DNA from 2 places in the Pontibacillus sp. ALD_SL1 genome. Region 1 is predicted to be linked to the other one. Evidence: riboswitches for the same ligand, from Rfam matches in the RefSeq annotation. Region 1 holds a riboswitch; the other holds the start of a gene.
What was found. Region 1 has a riboswitch for cyclic di-GMP ahead of IMZ31_RS13615 (pilus assembly FimT family protein). Riboswitches for the same ligand answer to the same signal wherever they lie in the genome.

Region 1 (3,161 bases):
CGTAAGGACAAGAAAGGGAGGCGGGCTGCTACTGAAGTTCTTATGAATACGTCTGCTGTTAAGAACCTTATCCGGAATGAGAAGATTCACCAGATTCCTAATATCATTCAGACGTCCAAAGCCCAAGGCATGCACACTCTTGATTTTTCTGTCCGTGCTTTAGTGGAGGAAGGGGTTATCACAACAGAAGCGGCCGCCCCGTTTTTAGAAGAGAGGGGGCAATAGAGAATGGCTTACTTCAAGTACAAAGCTCGTACACCTAAGGGGAAGATGAAGGAAGGACGTATAAAAGCTGACTCTAAGCGAGAAGCTGTTGGGAAATTAAAAGAAGAGGGGATGACCGTTGCAACCATTAATGAGCTGAACAGCATTTTGTATAAAGATATACAACTAGGGAGTCAGGTGAAAAATAAAGAATTTGTCATTTACCTTCGCCAGTTTGCGACGTTGCTTGAATCAGGTATATCGCTCATTCAATCTACTTATATTTTAAAAGAACAGACATCTAGTAAAGCACTTCAGCGAGCACTCACCCAAATAGCAGAAGATCTTGAAGGAGGTCTTTCCTTCTCTGATGCGGCAGAAAAGCATCACAAGATTTTCCCCGATTTATTCGTCAATATGGTTCGGGCCGGTGAAGCTGGAGGGAACCTTGATGAAATCCTTGACCGGCTTGCTGGTTATTATGAAAAGCAGTACGACACACGACAAAAGGTCATTTCAGCTCTCGCATATCCGGTCGTTGTGTTGGTTATTGCCATTGGGATCGTGATCTTTTTATTAAGCTTCGTCGTGCCCAGGTTTGCGGATATGTTCCTGTCCTTCGGAGGCGATATCCCTCCGATTACACAATTTGTGATGAGTTTAGGGGAAATTTCACAGAGCATGTGGTGGTTGTTTATCGTAATTCCACTTCTTGTTTATGGGGGAATTCAGTATATGAAACAGTACCCACGATTCTCTTATGGACTCGACCTTGTGAAATTAAGAATTCCTATCTTTGGTCCTCTTATTCAAAAGGCGGTATTAGCTCGTATGACACGGACGATGAGCTCATTATTTAATAGTTCTGTACCGATTTTACAAGCGGTTTATATCACAGAGCGTATTGTCGGCAATAAAGTTGTCGAATCGGTCCTGAAAACGACAAGAAAATCCCTTGAAAAGGGAGAATCCATGGCAGCTCCGATGCAAAAGCACTGGATCTTTCCTCCTCTTGTGACTCAGATGGTTTCTGTTGGGGAGAGCTCTGGTTCTTTAGATCATATGCTAGGGAAAGTGGCTGATTTCTATGAATCTGAGCTAGATTACGCAACAGATCGGATTAAAAGTTTAATAGAACCTATAATGATTGCTTTCCTTGCCCTGATCGTCGGCGGGATTGTAGCAGCCATTGCCATCCCAATGTTCTCTATTTTTGAACAAATTGGGTAAATGTGCTAAATTCATAAGATAATAGTGGTAATCATGAGACGGATTTACTATAATGGGTGTAGATGATTACACGTATGAAGATACCACCGGAAGCGACGAAAGGTTGGCTGTATATGGGCACTTAGCCACCCTGGAGCGAGTAGTGCAACCGACCGTACATAACAACAGACATGTTCATGGTGTGGTCGTTTTTGTAATGAGAGTTTCATAATTATTTATTATAAAAAAGGGGAGAACAGACTCATGTTAAAGAAGTTTCGTCAATTGATGAACAAAGATGAGAAAGGTTTTACGCTTGTTGAACTACTTGCAGTTATTGTTATTTTAGGGATTATTGCGGCGATCGCAGTGCCTAGTATTGCTGGAGTTATTGAGAATAGTAAGAAAGATGCAGTGGTTAGAAGTGCTGAACAAGCATTGGAAGCAGCTCGATTAAAAGCGCTATCTGAAGATGACTATGATTTTACAGCATCTTTCGCTACTCTGGCTTCTGACGATTATTTAGAAAATAATACCTTCACTGGTGGCGTGAAAGTAGAAACTGACACTAATGGGGACGAAAAATACAGTGTATATGTAAGTGGTGGAAACGGATATTCACTAGGAAGTGAGTCCGCATATAAAACTAAAGATCAAATAATTAGAGATAATGTCTCAAAGATTACAACTACGGATTGATAACTTATTTATACCCCTGTATTTACAGGGGTGTTTCTTTTAGAAAAAAGTAGAAGGTGATAGATAAATTGTATACTTTCAGTTATGCGATTGTTTTTACTGTAGGGTTGGTTTTGGGTTCTTTTTTTAATGTGGTGGGTTTCAGAGTACCGATTAAAGAGATGAATAGGAGTTCTAGATCTCAGTGCCCAAATTGCAAATACACATTAAACTGGTATGATTTAGTGCCGATACTTTCCTACATAACCATAAAAGGCAAATGCCGCAAATGTAAAACGAGTATTTCACCCCTATACCCGATAGTCGAAGCGGCTACGGGATTTTTGTATGCTTATAGCTTTATACGATTTGGCTTCTCCACTGAACTTATCGTTGCACTCCTTTTCACTTCGTTACTCGTTATTATTACAGTAACCGATCTAAGCTATATGCTTATTCCTAATGTAATCCTACTCTTTTTCTTACCGCTTCTCATTATTGGTAGAATTGCTTCCCCTCTTGACCCATGGTGGGATTCGTTAGCGGGAGGGGCGATAGGTCTCATTTTAACAGCCATCATTATTATTGCTAGCAAGGGCGGTATGGGTGGTGGAGATATGAAGCTGTTTGGTGTCATTGGCGTTGTGCTTGGATTGCCAGGAGTGCTGTTAGCTTTTTTCTTATCTACTTTATACGGATCTCTCATAAGTGGAGTGTTGCTTTTGTTTAAAAAGATTGATCGGAAAAAGCCAGTTCCATTTGGACCCTACATTGTGTTAGGTGCTTTAACGAGTTATTTCTTCAAAGCTCCTATTATTGATTGGTACCTTCACTTATTCTAATCAGAAAGGCAGGTGACTGAGTGTGTTCAAGCTTAGAAAGTCAAAAGAGCGCATTAACATTATATTTAAAGACCATGTACTCCGATATATAGAATGTGACACTCCGGAGCTAACGGGTATAGTGGATTGCGGAGAACGTTATCTGGAAAGTGGGATTATAGAAGAAGGTAAGATCGTGGATGCAAGGAAACTCTCTTCTATTATTGAGGAGTTGGTTGAAGAGAAAGA
Region 2 (3,161 bases), on a different replicon from region 1:
ATGGAGCAATCGTTCCATTTTATCAATCTCACTATCCGTGAACCCAAGCTCCCTTCCTTTTTGGAACCACCTTTCCCGATACGCCCGTCTGATATCTTTCATACCAACACCTCCCCTATTATCCTATGCATCTTTCCTCTTCTTTTATGAAAAGGGATCGAGTAAGATAAAGGTGGAGGTGTTTTGCCTATGAAAATCAAATCAAAAAAAGATATAGCTCTCTTGTTAGAAGACTTCCCTCGATTCACCCCGTTTGATGAGAGAGGAAAGAAACACTACCTTGTTTTTCATGACAAAAAACGAGGAGGAACCTGGACACTCATGCAATACAGGGACGGCGTCATGACACGGCACGGAAAAGGGGAAGGATATTGTGATCAGGGAGAAGAACGATTGTATGAAGAGGATCAAATGAAGTTCCTGTGGGAAAATCGAAAAGCTGTCAATGCCGTGTTGCCTTCTTTATTAGAAGTGTAAAAAAAGCGTTTTCTTTTTCGCGAGATTGGTATTCGTGTTACCCTAAACCAAAAAGAGGGAGCTGATCTCATGACCACGGTTGTTTGCATGATTTCTGTTGTAGATGAGGACGGGGTTCATTTCCAATCACAGCAAAGGTATCCTGCAACGAGAGTAGCTGATATGATGATTATATATGGCGAACGATCAACCCTAGGCATTGAGTACAGTGATCAAAACGAATGGTATAAATCTCACTTTTCTGTCCTTGCTAAACAAGAAACGCCGCTTTTACAGGTCGTCTGATGCAAAAAAACCGATGAGAAATCATCGGTTTTTCTTATCCCTTAATCCAGCTCAGAATCGATTCAATCATGTCATTGAAAGCCTGAAGCGCTTTTTTAAGAACACCTATTTCCTCTTCCTGTGCTTTCAATGTGGATTGATACTTTTCGTTCTTTTCTTTCTCTTTTTGAATTTGTTCTTCTATCGTTTGCTCATAATCCGATTCTTTTTGATCAACTTTTTGTTCCAACTCTTTTTTTGTTTTTTCATTTTGGCTAATTTGATCAGCCAATGCTTTATTGGAAGCAATCAGTTCTTTCAATTCTTCCTCTTTTTTCTTCAGTTCTTTTGGTGCGACAACCTCTTTTTTCGCATCTGTTGGTTTATCTTTCACTTCTGCCTTCTTATCAGCATTCGCTTTAGATTCTTCTTTCTCCACTTCTTTCTTTGTTTCTTCTTTTATATTCTTATCTTCAGCCTGCGCATAAAATTCCTCTGTATGAAGGTTATCGATCACATCTCTTGATGTGTTGACCTTGACGGGTCCTGTATAAGGCGTTCCTGTAACCATTACAGTCGTTTCGTATGTATGGTTCCCCCATTTCGCTTTAACGGTAGCCTTCCCTTCCTTTTTACCCGTTATAACAGGTCTGTTGTTCTTCATTTCAACAGCAGCAACAGAAGGATTGGAAGAAGTCCACGTAGCCTGTCCTGTGACTTCTTCCTCTAACGAAGAGTAAGGATAAGACCCGATTAAATAAAATTCCTCTTTCACATTTGGACGTAACGTTAAATCAGATGGGTAGATTTCTGCTTCCATTTCTGGAACCGTTACAATAAATGATGGAGATGATGCCCCCACGTTTGCCTTAATCTCCGTTTTTCCTGGTCCGACTCGTTCAACAACCATACAGTCTCCCAGGCACTCCCGTAAAACAGCCACACTTTCATCTTCTACCGTATACGTGACGTCTTTTGAGATATTATCTCTTGATCCGTCTTTATATCCGTAAAGAACAAGTGTAGAGCTGTCTAATCTGCCTAGTTCAATTCCTCCGTTCTTAGCCCCCATCCCAAGTTTGAATTCATATCCGTTTTTCAGAGCGGAAGCCGACGAAGGTAAAGCTGAAAGTGCCAATGATAGAGCTAACCCTGTTGCGAAAATCTTTTTGATCATTTTCATATTTATCACCTCTCCTTTTGAAAAAATTCTTCTGGTAGCCAGACGAACGTAGGTCTCCCCTTAGTCTCTAGGCTTTGCGTCCTGACCTTTCGATCAGTTTGCCTTTTTCAAAAAGAATGGTAGGTCTTACGGGGTGTTGATACCATATTTTTGTCTGCTGTGGGTAAAAAAACGATGTTTTTAAAAAGGTATGTACGACAAAAAAAAGGATGCGATGCCCCACCCTTTTCTCTAAGCATATTGTTTCGCGTTTTCTTAGCGCATTCTCTAAAACGGCGAAGAAAAGTCGTTTGTATTTATATGAATTACTCCAAGAACTCCATCAACCACGTATATTGCTCTTTGAAATCTCCTATAAAAATAAAATTCCGTCAAGAACTTAACCTTCTAAATAGTGATACGCTTCTTTCCAACTGTTGAAAGATTTAAAATTAAGATGGTGTAGCCCCTCATTATAATTTTCTGGATCACCTTTAATAACTCCAACAATAACCTTCTTGTTTCTGCTACCTTGCAGTCTATATTGGGGGTTTTGGTTTAGTAAATCACTGTATTTATTTTCTTCTAAAATCTTATTTCTTAATTCTTTTTTCATATTTCAACATCTCCCTTAACTAGAATATTCAACTTGCAAGACGAGAACAAACAGAAATTTGTATATTTAGCCCTATCGCTAACTAAATCCCTGCTCTCAACCACTTGTACACAAAACGCGACCTTATCGATTTTACGCATATTTTTTTGTTTCTTTGATTCGTTCTTCGAGACGACGATTATAAGCCGTTCGGTTTTGTATAAACCGATCGATTTTATGAAGATCATCAACCGTGTTTTTCATGATGAGTTCTACATCGAATTTTTGGATATCCTGGTACATTTCAATATTATTTTTCAATTCACGACGCTCTTTTCGTAAATCCCGATACCACAACATCGCATAATACAATGTAATGGCGTCGCATTTGTCTCGGAGGAGTTGCTTTTCCAGATTTATGATTGCTTCTCCGACACGATTCAAGCTTTCTTTTTCAAGGGTTTTCTCTTTCTTTATATCCTCTTTAAACGAGTGGAAGACCCCTTCTGAAACTTTGACCATTTCTAGCAGCTTCTTTCTGAACTCTTTATAAGCAATGGATAATTTGGGAGGATTTTGCTGAACGAGGATGGTCCTTTGGGTTGTATTCTTAGGCATTTTTCTCGATCGTTTATAGGCATACCATCTATTCAAAACACTTTG

Region 2: linked by a shared signal. The riboswitch ahead of IMZ31_RS22640 (Ig-like domain-containing protein) and the one ahead of IMZ31_RS13615 (pilus assembly FimT family protein) in region 1 are both predicted to bind cyclic di-GMP.

Annotation. Positions count from the first base shown of each region.
Region 1 covers NZ_CP062974.1:2,665,464-2,668,624, reverse strand. Annotated here, with positions in the region: gene IMZ31_RS13625 (type IV pilus twitching motility protein PilT) at 1-225, shown strand, start outside; gene IMZ31_RS13620 (type II secretion system F family protein) at 229-1,434, shown strand; cyclic di-GMP riboswitch class II at 1,514-1,597, shown strand; gene IMZ31_RS13615 (pilus assembly FimT family protein) at 1,678-2,112, shown strand; gene IMZ31_RS13610 (prepilin peptidase) at 2,181-2,933, shown strand; gene pilM (type IV pilus biogenesis protein PilM) at 2,956-3,161, shown strand, end outside.
Region 2 covers NZ_CP062975.1:636,969-640,129, reverse strand. Annotated here, with positions in the region: gene IMZ31_RS22655 (hypothetical protein) at 1-102, opposite strand, end outside; gene IMZ31_RS22650 (hypothetical protein) at 190-477, shown strand; gene IMZ31_RS22645 (hypothetical protein) at 547-762, shown strand; gene IMZ31_RS22640 (Ig-like domain-containing protein) at 797-1,924, opposite strand; cyclic di-GMP riboswitch class I at 1,955-2,037, opposite strand; gene IMZ31_RS22635 (hypothetical protein) at 2,304-2,519, opposite strand; gene IMZ31_RS22630 (hypothetical protein) at 2,652-3,161, opposite strand, start outside.